Regions from separate parts of the Proteiniclasticum sp. C24MP genome, predicted to be linked through region 1. Evidence: predicted binding sites of a transcription regulator. Region 1 holds the regulator's gene; each other region holds the start of a gene.
The links. The regulator Rex, encoded in region 1, represses fermentation and respiration genes when NADH is low (regulators of the CRP and FNR family bind a similar motif). The targets are predictions, from matches to a motif close to ATTGTTAANNNNTTAACAAT.
Positions count from the first base shown of each region.

Region 2: the regulator Rex is predicted to act here: its motif matches at 2,296-2,315, upstream of ACHAL6_RS06995 (NAD(P)H-dependent oxidoreductase subunit E).
Region 3: the regulator Rex is predicted to act here: its motif matches at 3,007-3,026, upstream of hypB (hydrogenase nickel incorporation protein HypB).

Region 1 covers NZ_JBINJW010000005.1:24,469-28,752, reverse strand. The annotation lists gene gltA (NADPH-dependent glutamate synthase) at 1-1,195, opposite strand, end outside; gene ACHAL6_RS05745 (sulfide/dihydroorotate dehydrogenase-like FAD/NAD-binding protein) at 1,182-2,087, opposite strand; gene ACHAL6_RS05740 (redox-sensing transcriptional repressor Rex) at 2,234-2,869, opposite strand; gene ACHAL6_RS05735 (DUF3795 domain-containing protein) at 3,209-3,775, opposite strand; gene ACHAL6_RS05730 (alpha/beta fold hydrolase) at 3,860-4,284, opposite strand, start outside.
Region 2 covers NZ_JBINJW010000006.1:122,638-126,921, reverse strand. The annotation lists gene ACHAL6_RS07005 (YitT family protein) at 1-279, opposite strand, end outside; gene ACHAL6_RS07000 (ABC-F family ATP-binding cassette domain-containing protein) at 448-2,046, opposite strand; gene ACHAL6_RS06995 (NAD(P)H-dependent oxidoreductase subunit E) at 2,378-2,881, shown strand; gene ACHAL6_RS06990 (NADH-ubiquinone oxidoreductase-F iron-sulfur binding region domain-containing protein) at 2,887-4,284, shown strand, end outside.
Region 3 covers NZ_JBINJW010000020.1:28,851-33,134, forward strand. The annotation lists gene eutC (ethanolamine ammonia-lyase subunit EutC) at 1-628, shown strand, start outside; gene ACHAL6_RS11990 (FAD-dependent oxidoreductase) at 772-1,968, opposite strand; gene ACHAL6_RS11995 (helix-turn-helix domain-containing protein) at 1,985-2,974, opposite strand; gene hypB (hydrogenase nickel incorporation protein HypB) at 3,235-3,900, shown strand; gene ACHAL6_RS12005 (FAD-dependent oxidoreductase) at 3,900-4,284, shown strand, end outside.

The DNA.
Region 1 (4,284 bases):
ATGCGATGAGCGGATTCGGTGATGTTCCTAGGCTCATGATGACACTGTCGCAGTCAATGACAAACTCACTTCCTGTAATCTCCACAGGTCTTCTTCTTCCGGAATCATCCGGTTCACCCAGCTGCATCTTCACACAGATCATGCCCTTCACAAAGCCCTTCTCATCCACAAGAATCTCCTTGGGATTGGTCAGAAGGTTCATGATGACCCCCTCTTCGATGGCATGATGCACCTCTTCCGCCCTTGCCGGGATTTCCTTCTCCGATCTTCTATAGACGATTCGAGACTCCGCACCCAGTCTTACGGCAGTTCTTGCCGCATCCATGGCTACATTGCCCGCACCCACCACAGCAACTTTCTTTCCATGACTGATGGGGGTATCGTAATCACTTCTGAATGCCTTCATGAGATTGGCACGGGTCAGATACTCATTGGCAGACATGACGCCATTGGCGTTTTCTCCCTTGATGCCCATGAACATGGGCAGACCTGCTCCGGAACCGATGAAGATTCCTTCGAAATTCTCATCCTCGATGAGACTGTCAATGGTCACTGTTCGTCCGACGATGACATTGGTCTCGATCTTCACGCCCAGATCCTTCAGCAGACTGATCTCTTCTCTTACAACGCCTTCCTTCGGCAGTCGAAACTCAGGAATGCCGTAGACAAGAACGCCGCCAGGCTCGTGAAGCGCTTCAAAAATCGTCACTTCATAACCAAGTTTCGCCAGGTCTCCTGCACAGGTAAGCCCTGCAGGACCGCTGCCAACCACAGCCACTTTTCTGCCGTTTCCAGGCAGTCTGTCCGTGTTCCTGTAGTTGTTTTCCATGGCCCAGTCTGCCACGAAGCGCTCCAGCTTACCGATGTTCACCGGTTCTCCCTTGATCCCCACAATGCAGCTTCCCTCGCACTGTTCTTCCTGAGGGCAGACTCTTCCGCAGACCGCAGGCAGATTGCTTGCCTCCCCGATGGTGTCTCTGGCACTCCTGATGTCGCCGCTTCTCAGCTCCAGTATGAATTTCGGAATGTCGATGGCCACCGGGCAGGCGCCCACACATCTGGGATTTCTGCACTGGATGCATCTTTCCGCCTCAAGAACAGCTTCCTCCAGATCATACCCATAGCTAACTTCCTTGAAATTTCTTATTCTCTCTTCCGGTTTCTGTTCTCTCACCGGCACTCTATTTTTCTTCATGCAGTATTTCCCCCAAATCGCACAGCTGTGAATGCTCATGAACCGCCTTCTGCTCCATGATGATGTTCTTCTTTCCTTCCACCGTCTTGTACATGCTCTGGCGCCTCATGGCCTCATCGAAGTTTATGAGATGCGCATTGAATTCCGGTCCGTCCACACAGGCGAATTTCACCTCATCTCCCACTGTGACTCTGCAGGCTCCGCACATGCCTGTTCCATCCACCATGATGGGATTCAGCGATACAATGGTTTCCAGGTCGTAGTTTTTCGTGAGCTGTGATACAAACTTCATCATGATCATAGGACCGATGGCGATGCAAAGATCGTATTCCTTCTTTTCCACCTCCATGAGCTCTTTCAGCTTGTCTGTCACAAGACCATGAAATCCGTAGCTTCCATCATCCGTACATACATACAGGTTCTTTGCCACTTCTTTAAATTCTTCTTCCATGATCAGTGTCTTTTCTGATCGCGTACCGATGATCACATCCACATCGATGCCTTTCTCCTTCAGCATCTTCACCTGCGGATAGACCGGTGCTGTACCTACACCACCGGCCACAAAGACAATCTTCCTCTTCAGAAGATGCTCTTTCTCATCGGTGACCACCTCGGAAGGATTGCCCAAGGGTCCGACGAAATCTCTGATTTCATCTCCCTCCGAAAGGGCTGCCAGCTTCTTCGTGGAAGCGCCCAGCGTCTGGAAGACGATGGTCACAGTTCCCTCTTCTCTGCTGTAATCGCAGATGGTCAGTGGGACTCTTTCTCCCCACTCATCCACCTTGATGATGACAAACTGTCCAGGCAGTGCAGACTTCGCCACACGCCTTGCTTCAATATCCATCAGGAATATGTTTTCAACCAGTTCCCTTTTACGCGTTATTTTATACATCTGTTTCCCCCAATACTTTAAGCCTCAAAGACTTATTTCAATCACCATATAAGTATACGGATTCTCATGGATTATTTCAACCGATACCACTGGAATTTAAGGTAATGGAAAGGAGACCTTATTCAGGTCTCCTTGCGTGAATTACTCTATTTATCCAGGTCATTCATGAGATAGACAAGTGTCAGCAGACTTTCACTCAAATGCACATTCTCAATGGATACATTTTCCGGCACCTGGATATCCAGGGGAGCAAAGTTCCATATTCCCTTTACACCATTTTCAACCAGAAGATCCGCCACTTTCTGCGCCTGTGCCTGTGGAACGCAGATGATTCCGATATCCACCTTGTTCTCTCCTAGGAAAGATTCCATCTGATCCAGATCAGATATCTCCACATCCTTGATTCTCATGCCGATGAGCTTAGGGTTCACATCAAAGATCGCCTTCAGGTCAAATCCGAACTTGTCGAATCTTGAATAATTGGCAATGGCCTGTCCGATGTTACCGGCACCGATGATCACGGTGGTGTACTTTTTGTCCAGTCCTAGAATGTGAGAGATCTCATTATATAGTTCCTTTACGTTGTATCCATAACCCTGCTGACCGAAGCCACCAAAGCAGTTGAAATCCTGTCTGATCTGAGAAGCCGTGAAGCCGATCTTTTCACTTAGTTCCTTGGAAGAAACACGATCCACATCATTTCTCAGAAGCTCAGCAAGATGTCTGTAATATTTTGGCAGTCTTTTGATGACAGCCATGGAAATGTCTTTTTTCTTATCCATCATTGCACCTCATCGTTAATTAAATTTCTAACAATATAATACCATAAAAAAGAATAACTTGTGTAGGTTTTTATCAAGGAAATTCCATTTTTCAGAAAAAATTATGAGATTGTTAGAAACCTGAACAATTTACCCACTGATTTTTCCATAATTACAGTAAAATACCTATGACACAATCAATAATAAGAAATACTGAAGTCAATGTTTTCTCTTATTGTTAATATTTCACCTTGCACATCCCTTTACTGATACATAGTGGTAATAATTTCCCAAAGCAGAAGAAACCATCTCTTCAGATGGTTTCTCTGCTTTCAAGGCATCCTTTCTGTTTTTCAGTTTTCAGATCTCCGCCTGCGTCTGCTTTTTCCGGTTGAGCCGCAGCAGAATACCTCTGCTGCGGGCTTTTCTTTCAAAGGCTTCCACTGCAGTCTTCGCCTTTTCCTTGCCTGACAGCTCCATTTCTCCTGTCTTCTCTTCGATCTGCTTCATAACGTCTTCAAGGTCGTTCATCTCCAGAAGATTCACAGAAAGACAGTAGAAGCTCTTGCGCCTGCCGTCATTGTAGTCGGAAAGAAGACGGGAAAGCAGCTCCATCTTTTCATGAAGCTCCTTCTGATAAGCATCCAGCCCAATGGTCTTCATCTTCTCAAGGTCCTTCCTCTGATTCCGATGCAGAATGAAGGAATCCACAAGCTCAATGCCCTGATACTTCTCGCAAGGATACGCTTCACAGTCGATGCAGTACGCCACACCCCCATGGTTCAAGCTGCACCGGGCGATGGCACAGGCCTGGTTCCCTTCTCCACCACCACATCCAGGACAGTATCCTCCGATATACATGGTGCAGAGTCCGCAGTTCAGTCCGCAAAGTGAAAAAAGCGGGTCGGGTCTTCTGAAATTCTTCACTGTTCTCTCCCTCCCAGAATTCAAGGAAAAAAGGGTTCCTCACAATGCCGCTTCTGCCATTCACGTCCACTTCAGCAGGGAGCCCTACCTGAAGGCATCTCTCAGAACATCCAGCACAAAATTCTGCTGAGCATTGTATCCGATATCCGGGAGGGTATCTCCATCCTGAACACCGTAGTTTGCGAAGCTGGAATGATTTCCGCCGCGAATATCCACCTCGATCATGGAGACAGGCAGCCTGACCTTTGCTTCCTCCAGATTCTCCATGTCGATGACGGAGTCTTTTGTGCCCACAAGTGAGTAGACTTTGAACGGAGCATCCCTTAGGTCTGTACCACCATCAGGATAGGCCGCCAGAAACACCAGTGCCCTGATCTTATCGGGATTCTTCTCCGTAAACCTTGCTGCTGAAACGCCACCCAGGGAATGTCCTATGATGACCCAGTCCGACAGACCTTCCTCTTCCACATATTTCTTCGCTGCCTGGTTGGATAGAATGGACAGCTTGA
Region 2 (4,284 bases), on a different contig from region 1:
AAGGCCTAGAGAGGAGAACAGTGTTTTTGCTCCAAAACTTGTGCCTATGAGCATGAATGCAGTTATGAAAAGCATCCCGTTAATAAGAATCATGAGAAGTCCGCTGTTTATACCTGTTAGATGATTGATCACAAGAGCTATGCCTTGTGCCCCTCCCGCAGCAAGCCTGTTGGGAGTGAAAATATAAACGATGGAAGCTGCTGTAAGAATGATTCCAAAGAAAATCAGAGTATAATCCTTCAGTTGCGTCTTTTTCAGTGATTGTGTTTCATTTTTCAAATCTAACCCCATTCTAGAGACATTATCATCTCAACTATACCTATTCTTTTTCTAATATAACGCTTTTCTGTAAACATTTCCATAGGTACCGTGATTATATTTCTTTCATTATAAATAATATGCTGCCTGGCAAAAACCCCGAATGCATATGCATTCGGGGTTACCTCTTTATGAAACTTTTCTTTCTTCCCTGTTTTCGATATATTCATCGAAACTGCAGAGTTTATCAAAGAAGCTCTCTGGAGTGACTTCAATGACACGGTTGGCTACTGTCTGGCTGAACTGATGGTCATGACTTGAAAAGAGCAGCACTCCTTTGAAATCGATGAGCCCGTTATTGACAGCAGTAATGGACTCCAGGTCCAGATGATTCGTTGGCTGATCGACAATCAGAAGATTTGCTGTTGAAAGCATCAGCTTTGAAAGCATACATCTCACTCTTTCTCCACCAGAAAGCACATTGGCTTCTTTCAGAGCCTCTTCTCCTGAAAACAGCATTCTGCCCAGGAATCCTCGCAAATAACTTTCGCTTTTCTCTTCAGAGTACTGTCTCATCCAGTCCACAAGGTTGAGACTGATATCGTTGAAGTACTTACCATTGTCCCTAGGAAAATATCCTTTGGTGATGGTCACTCCATATCTGTAGGAACCGCTGTCTGGTTCCATTTCCCCTGCCAGGATCTTGAAGAGTGTACTTACTGAAATATCATTTCCAGCAAATGCGATTTTATCTTCTCTGCCGACAATGAAAGATACATTGTCCAGCACTTTTACTCCATCTATGGATTTTGTAAGGTTTTCCACGATGAGGATATCATTCCCTGGTTCTCTTTCAGGTTTGAATCCTACGAAGGGATATCTTCTGTTTGATACTGCTATATCATCCAAAGTAATCTTATCCAGCAGCTTCTTCCTTGAAGTAGCCTGCTTCGATTTTGACGCATTTGCGGAGAATCTGGTGATGAAGCTCTGAAGATCTCTGATCTTCTCTTCCTTCTTCTTGTTTGAATCCTTCATGAGCTGAGCCATAAGCTGACTTGACTCATACCAGAAATCGTAATTCCCCATGTAGATCTTGATCTTGCCGTAATCCACATCACAGATATGTGTACAGATCATATTAAGAAAATGTCTGTCATGAGATACTACAATGACAGTGCCTTCAAAATCCGCAAGATAGTTTTCAAGCCATGTGATGGATGGCAGATCCAGATCATTTGTAGGCTCATCCAGAATCAGTACGTCGGGCTTGCCAAACAATGCCTGAGCAAGCAGCACCTTGATTTTCTCAGCACTTTCCAGTTCGCTCAGAATTCTGTCGTGCTTGTCGGTATCCACACCAAGGCCTAATAGAAGAGATGCCGCTTCGGCTTCCGCTTCCCACCCGTTCAGCTCAGCAAACTCGCCTTCCAGTATAGATGCTCTTATTCCATCTTCATCGGAAAAATCCTCTTTGCTGTATATTTCATCTTTTTCCTTCATAATCTGGTACAACCTGTCATTACCCTTGATGACTGTATCTATGACCTTCTCCTGGTCAAACTGGAAATGGTCCTGCTTCAGCACAGACATTCTCATGTCTTTACCTAATGACACATCTCCTGTGTTCGGTTCAATTTCACCGGACAGTATTTTCAGAAAGGTTGATTTACCAGCACCGTTGGCGCCAATTACACCATAGCAGTTGCCTGATGTGAATTTGATATTCACATCGTCGAACAGTTTTCTTCCACCATATCTCAGACTTACATTGTTTACATTTAGCATTGAATTTATTCACTCCATATTACTTTATTTTCATCATTGCATTCATCCATGAATTTTCTTTCACACAAATTATGATTATACCATGAAACTCAGCATAAATACATCTTCTTTACAATCTTTTTAAACTTCGCGCAACTTCTTTCCAGCTTGCGATTATTCAGCAGTCCAAACAGCGCAAATCAGATGAAAACTCTGTTCTGTCCATCAGATTCTTAATAAGAATCACGAAAAGTTTGCATTTGATAAATATTTGTTAAAATATTGACATATTTTACTCTTATTGCTACAACTGAATTAAGAAATTTTCTGAATTTTCAACGGAGGTGAAATAATGGAAAAAGAAATCAATCTGGTTGAACCTGTAAATCTTTCTGAAGATAAGCTTGCACTGCTGGAGACGTATATCAAAAGTCTGGAGGATCAGGAAGGTATGCTGATTCATATTCTCCATCGGGCTCAGCACATCTTTGGGTATCTTCCCCCTGAACTGCAGCTGTATATCGCACGTTCCATTGGTATTCCGGCTTCCAAAGTCTACGGCGTAGTCAGTTTCTATTCCTACTTCACTCAGACGAAGCGTGGTCAGCACACAGTAAGCGTCTGCATGGGTACCGCCTGTTTTGTAAAGGGAGCTGACCAGATCAAAGAAGCGTTGAAGAAGGAACTGAAGGTAGGTATGGATGAGACCACTGCTGATGAACTGTTCACCCTGAAGGAAATACGCTGCATCGGAGCATGCGGGCTTGCGCCTGCAGTCATGGTCGATGATAAAGTCTATGGTCATATGAATGAAGATAATATTAAAACTGTCATAAGCAGTTACAAAGGTGTGTGATTTCTATGATAAAGGATCGGAATGAGCTTCATGAAATCAAAGAAATGCAGAAGGAAATGAGACTGCTTCGCCAGATCGGCGGAGGTAAATCACAGCGCATTGAACTTCTGGTAGGTCTTGCCACATGCGGAATTGCCGCAGGCGGTAATGATATATACGAAGAACTGGAAACCATGATCAGCGACATGAATCTGCATCATGTCGATCTGGTGAAAGTCGGCTGCATCGGTTCCTGCTACTGTGAACCTACTGTACAAGTCAATGTACCTGGACATGTTCCTGTATACTACGGATATGTCGACAGGGAAACCGCTGCAAGAATTCTTGACGAACATATTCTCCACGGAAAAATACTGGAAGATAAAGTGGTTCCCATGTCGTTCAACAGAACAGACCCTTCCGGTGCGAAGAAAAAACAGTTTCGAATCGCCCTCAAAAACTGCGGTAATATCGATCCGGAGAAAATAACAGAGTACATCGCCTTCGACGGCTATGAAGCCCTGGCGAAAGTTCTCACTGAAATGACACCTCTGGATGTAATCCGCATCCTCAAAGACAGTGGTCTTCGAGGCCGAGGTGGTGGCGGTTTTCCAACTGGACTGAAATGGCAGGCTACAAACCATCAGAAAAGCGTTCAGAAATATATGATCTGTAATGCGGATGAAGGAGATCCGGGTGCTTACATGGACCGTTCCCTGCTTGAAGGTGATCCTCATAGCGTTCTTGAAGGATTAATCATCGGTGGATACGCCACTGGTGCGAATCAGGGCATCATCTATATCAGAGCTGAATATCCTCTTGCCATCGCTCGTCTGAATACCGCCATAAGTCAGGCAAGAGAATACGGCTTCTTAGGTAGGAACATCTTTGACAGTGGTTTTGATTTCGAACTTGAAATCAGACTTGGTGCAGGGGCATTTGTTTGTGGCGAAGAAACCGCGCTGATACACTCTGTAGAAGGAAAAAGAGGGGAACCTACAAAGAAACCTCCCTACCCTTCTGAAGAAGGATATCTCAAAAAACCTACCACAGTGAACAATGTCGAAACACTGGCCAATGTCCCTGAAATCATCAATAAAGGAGCTGAATGGTTCTCCAGTATCGGGTCTAAGAATTCCAAGGGCACAAAAGTATTTGCACTGGTCGGAAAAGTCAACAACGTCGGGCTTGTGGAAGTGCCTATGGGCACTACACTCAGAGAAATCATCTATGAGATCGGTGGCGGCATAACAGACAACAAAGCCTTTAAAGCGGTTCAGACCGGCGGTCCTTCAGGTGGCGTGATTTCTTCCGAGTATCTGGATACCCCTATAGAATATGAAACGCTTCGCGCCCTTGGAACCATGATGGGTTCCGGAGGAATGATCGTCATGGATGAAGACAACTGTATGGTTGATATCGCA
Region 3 (4,284 bases), on a different contig from region 1:
TAAGACAAGTGCTTATCTGAGGATGCTGGTGGATCATGCCGGAGCATACGATGCGGCGCTTTCTGAGGCGCCAGAGGATCTGGCGGAAGAAAACGGTATGTTCATGACTCAGACACGATGTATCGATAAGGATGAATATCTGTCCAGACCAGATCTAGGCAGACTCTTCACCGATGAGATGAAGAAGAAGATCGCGGACAACTGCAAGAAGAATGCGGATGTGCAGATCATACTATCAGAGGGATTATCCAGTACCGCTATGGCCTATAATACAAATGATCTCTTTGCGTCTCTCATGCAGGGCCTCAAGATAGAAGGTCTTTCAGCGGGTACACCGATCTACGTCAAATATGCGAGAGTCCCCTCCATGGACGTGATCACAGAGATTCTTGACCCGAAGGTCACAATCATGCTCATAGGGGAAAGGCCCGGACTGTCCACGTATACTTCTATGAGTGCATATATGACTTATAAGGGAAAAGTGGGGATGTCAGAAGCAGGAAGAAATGTGATATCCAATATCCACGAAAACGGCATCAATCCTTCTGAAGCTGGGGCACATCTTGCAAGTGTGGCAAAGAAGATGTTTGATCAGAAGATCTCCGGTACGGAGTTCAGCATGACCTGATCCACGTAAAAAGGACAGAATTATTGATGTTGTCCTGATTTTGAAAAAGCTATGAAAAACATAGGGCTCCTGAAACTGGTTCATGAATCAGTTTCAGGAGCCTTATTTGCTGTCGATGCAGAATGGAGTTTCTATGGACTTTCTTAAAATGTTTCGTTCACGAATTTCTTCACTGAAGCATACAGACTGGAGAGAGCCGGCTTCGACACGAGGGATCCGATGAAGTGGATATCCGATGTCTTCTGGTATGCTTTCAGTTCTCCATACAGATCTTCCTTCTGATGCTGCGGACTGATGTGCGGGAAGATCTGCCACTGTCTGGCGGTGATCAGGTGCCGGATCTTCACACCTGATTTTCGGATGTCTTCGGTGATGCCTTTGATCAGCGCATCATGAAGATTCCCGTAGGCATAGGCCACAATCACGGTCTTATCTTTCTCTTTATGAGTATGAAAGAACTGAATCCGTTCTTTTTCATCGAAGTTGCACCGGTAGTAGGTGGTGGCGATGTTTCGATCTGCCACTTCATAGGCACAGCTCACATAGGGATTGCACTCCAGTTTATTCATGAAGTCGCTGAGAAAACCGTCTTTCAGGATGTCAGGCGGAAGCATTGCCGCAAGAAGCACTTTGTCATAGTCCGTCTCCTCATAGGCAGTGGTGATCTTTACTTTTCCGTTCCCGGGCAGAATCTCTCTGACATCCGCATTGTAGCGGATGTCACTGATCTGCTCGCTGAGTTTTCGGATGATCTCTGATACCCCCTCATTTATGAAGAGGAGCTTGTCTCCCCTGATGAAGGAATGGATGGTGGTAAGATTCAGTATGTTGAAAGCGTAATATGCCATGATTTCTTCACTGTTTCCGAAGCCGTAGGAAGAAAGATAGGGCGTCATGACCGCGCTTATGTACTTCAGGTTATGATTTCTAAGAAATTCCCCCAGAGGAATCATCAGCTCTTTCGATATGAAATAATCCGTGCTTTCTGCTGGGATGAAGTAGGACGCCAGGATGCTTTTCAGCCGCTCAAGCTCTTCCAGAAGCAGTGGAACCTCCATAGGGGAAAGGTGTTCTGTCTTCTGATGGTTCTCATCCAGGAAATGACGATAGGTGAACCGCTCTGTATAAGGAACATTCAGGGAAAGGAGCAGCTCCTGGATCGATTCGCTGAAACAGAAAGCGGTACCCATCTCCACAGGGAGGGCTTTCTGTTTTACTGTCTGACAGTGTCCACCAAGGCTGGCTTCCTTTTCATAGACTGTCACACTGATTCCTTTCTTCTCCAGAAGATAGGCAGCTGTAAGGCCGCTGAATCCTCCTCCGATGATGGCTACATGCATACTCGTTTACCTCCCCTTAATAGATCCGGTCAATGTAGGCCCAAAGTGGCAGAATCCGGCTGCTGCCTGTGACATGACTGTGATATTCCGTGGGCGACATCACAAGCCCTTCATAGCTTATTTTCAGTTGAATGTTGTAGCTTCTGATTCTTCTCTGCAGATGGAGCTTGATCTGGTCAAGGGGTTCATCTGAAAGAAAGAGCGGCATCATGGAAGCCAGACATACTCTGTAATACTCATTTTTAAGCGTCTTGAAATCCGAATTCAGAAGATCATCCTCTTCCAGAAAGAAAAGCGTCATATCAAATCCGCTGGACTGGAGTATTTCATGAATTCCGCTTGAGAAGTCATGGCGGTTCTTTTCGTACAGCGCCTTTCCTTCAGAAAAGCAAAGATACTTTGGACGGAGATCCAGGCTGTGGGCCACAGGAACTGCAGCTGCGGTGAGAAGATCGATGAAACAGGAGACGGAAAGTTCAGTGTATAATCTTGTGCAGGCGATTCTGCTTTTATAATCCATGAGTGTATAAGCATAGACCATGCCGGTCTCCTTGTGGCTGGCGCAGGGTGTCAGAAAGAATAGAAGACACTCACCGCTTTTCAGTGAATGAAGAGGGGGCAGACTGAAAAGAAGCGGACCGGATTTCTTCTTCGCGAAGCGCAAGCGTTTTTCTCTGGTGGAGAGTCCATGTCTTCTCATGATGTTATAGACACAGGATTCACTGATCTTCTTTCCGTAGTCCTCCAGAAGGTAGCAGATTTCTCTTGGTCCATAGGAAGGGTAGCTTCTGATGAGGCCAAGAACCTGATCTGATGTCTCTTCATCGGTGAGGTTGGCGGGAGCCTTGGCCATTCTGCCTGTCTGAAGACCTTTCATGCCGTTAGCTTTATAGCGGCTAAGCCATCGGTAATAGAGCGTTCTTGATATGCCGTATGTGCGGCATGTGAGAGAAACGCCTTCCTTCTGACCTTCTGTGAGAATTTCGTATTTCTTCTTTGCATCCATTTTCATCACCTGCCATTTCTTATCATGCGAATATAATTAAAATTTTAACATACAGGTGTAGGTATTACAATTGATGAAAAATATTTTACTTTGGCAAACTGTTTACATCTCCCTCTGGAGCGGCCTGATGAAAGAAACAGAGAGAGGGTGTACACACTTCGCTAAAGTATTTTTTGTGTTAAATTTCAGACAATCCGCTCTATTGTGGCACCTGAAAGGCATTGATATAATCAACCTGAAATAAGGATAGGGGTGAGTTTATGAATGAACTGAAAGTGTTCTCCATCAGGAAGAATATTCATGAAGACAATAAGATGGTGGCGGATGAAACAAGAGCGGCGCTTCGGGAGAAGAAGGCATACATGATCAATGTCATGTCTTCACCAGGCAGCGGAAAGACCACTACACTGGTTGCAACCATAAAGGCGCTGAAAGACGAGATGAACATCGGTGTCATCGAAGCGGATGTGGATTCCGATGTGGATGCAAGAACCGTTCAGAATGCCGGAGCAAAGGCGGTGCAGATGCATACAGGGGGCTTATGCCACATTGATGCCACCATGGCCAGGGCAGGCGTAGATGAAATCGGCATAGAAGATCTGGATCTGCTGTTTCTGGAGAACATAGGGAATCTCATCTGTCCGGTGGGATACGATACGGGGGCCATGAGAAACATCGCCATTCTGAGCGTACCAGAAGGGGATGACAAGCCGCTGAAGTATCCTATGATCTTCGCCAAGGTGGATGCGCTGCTCATCAGCAAAATCGATACCATGCCCTATTTCGACTTCGATCTGTCCGTGCTGGAGACAAGGGTGCGGGAACTGAATCCGGATATCAGGATCTTTCCCATCTCATCAAAGACCGGTGAAGGCATAAAGGAATGGACAACCTGGGTGAAGCAGCAGATGAAAGGAGAAAACTGATGACGAAAAAGACGGAAAAGACAAACTTCAACAAATCAGAACGGTTCCAGTTCGCCCTGAACTGGGCGGATGTGGACGGCAGAGCCTACAGACAGGAAATACTGGATCTGGCCAACAAAATCGGTAGAACCAAAGCGGGAACCAGCCGCGAGGCCATTCCCTTCGGACCGGAGTACTATGCCCTGGCATCGATTCTGACGCCGTTTCAGGCGGAAGTGGCCATGCATGTGTCCTTCAGGGAGAAAAAGAGTGCGCAGGACATTGCAGCCTCCTGCGGGCACCCCCTCGAGAACGTGAAGGAAGCGCTGAAGCATCTGGCCTGGACCGGTGTCACGTTCTGGAATACGGTGGATGGAACCGATGTTTACTGGCATGATATTTTTG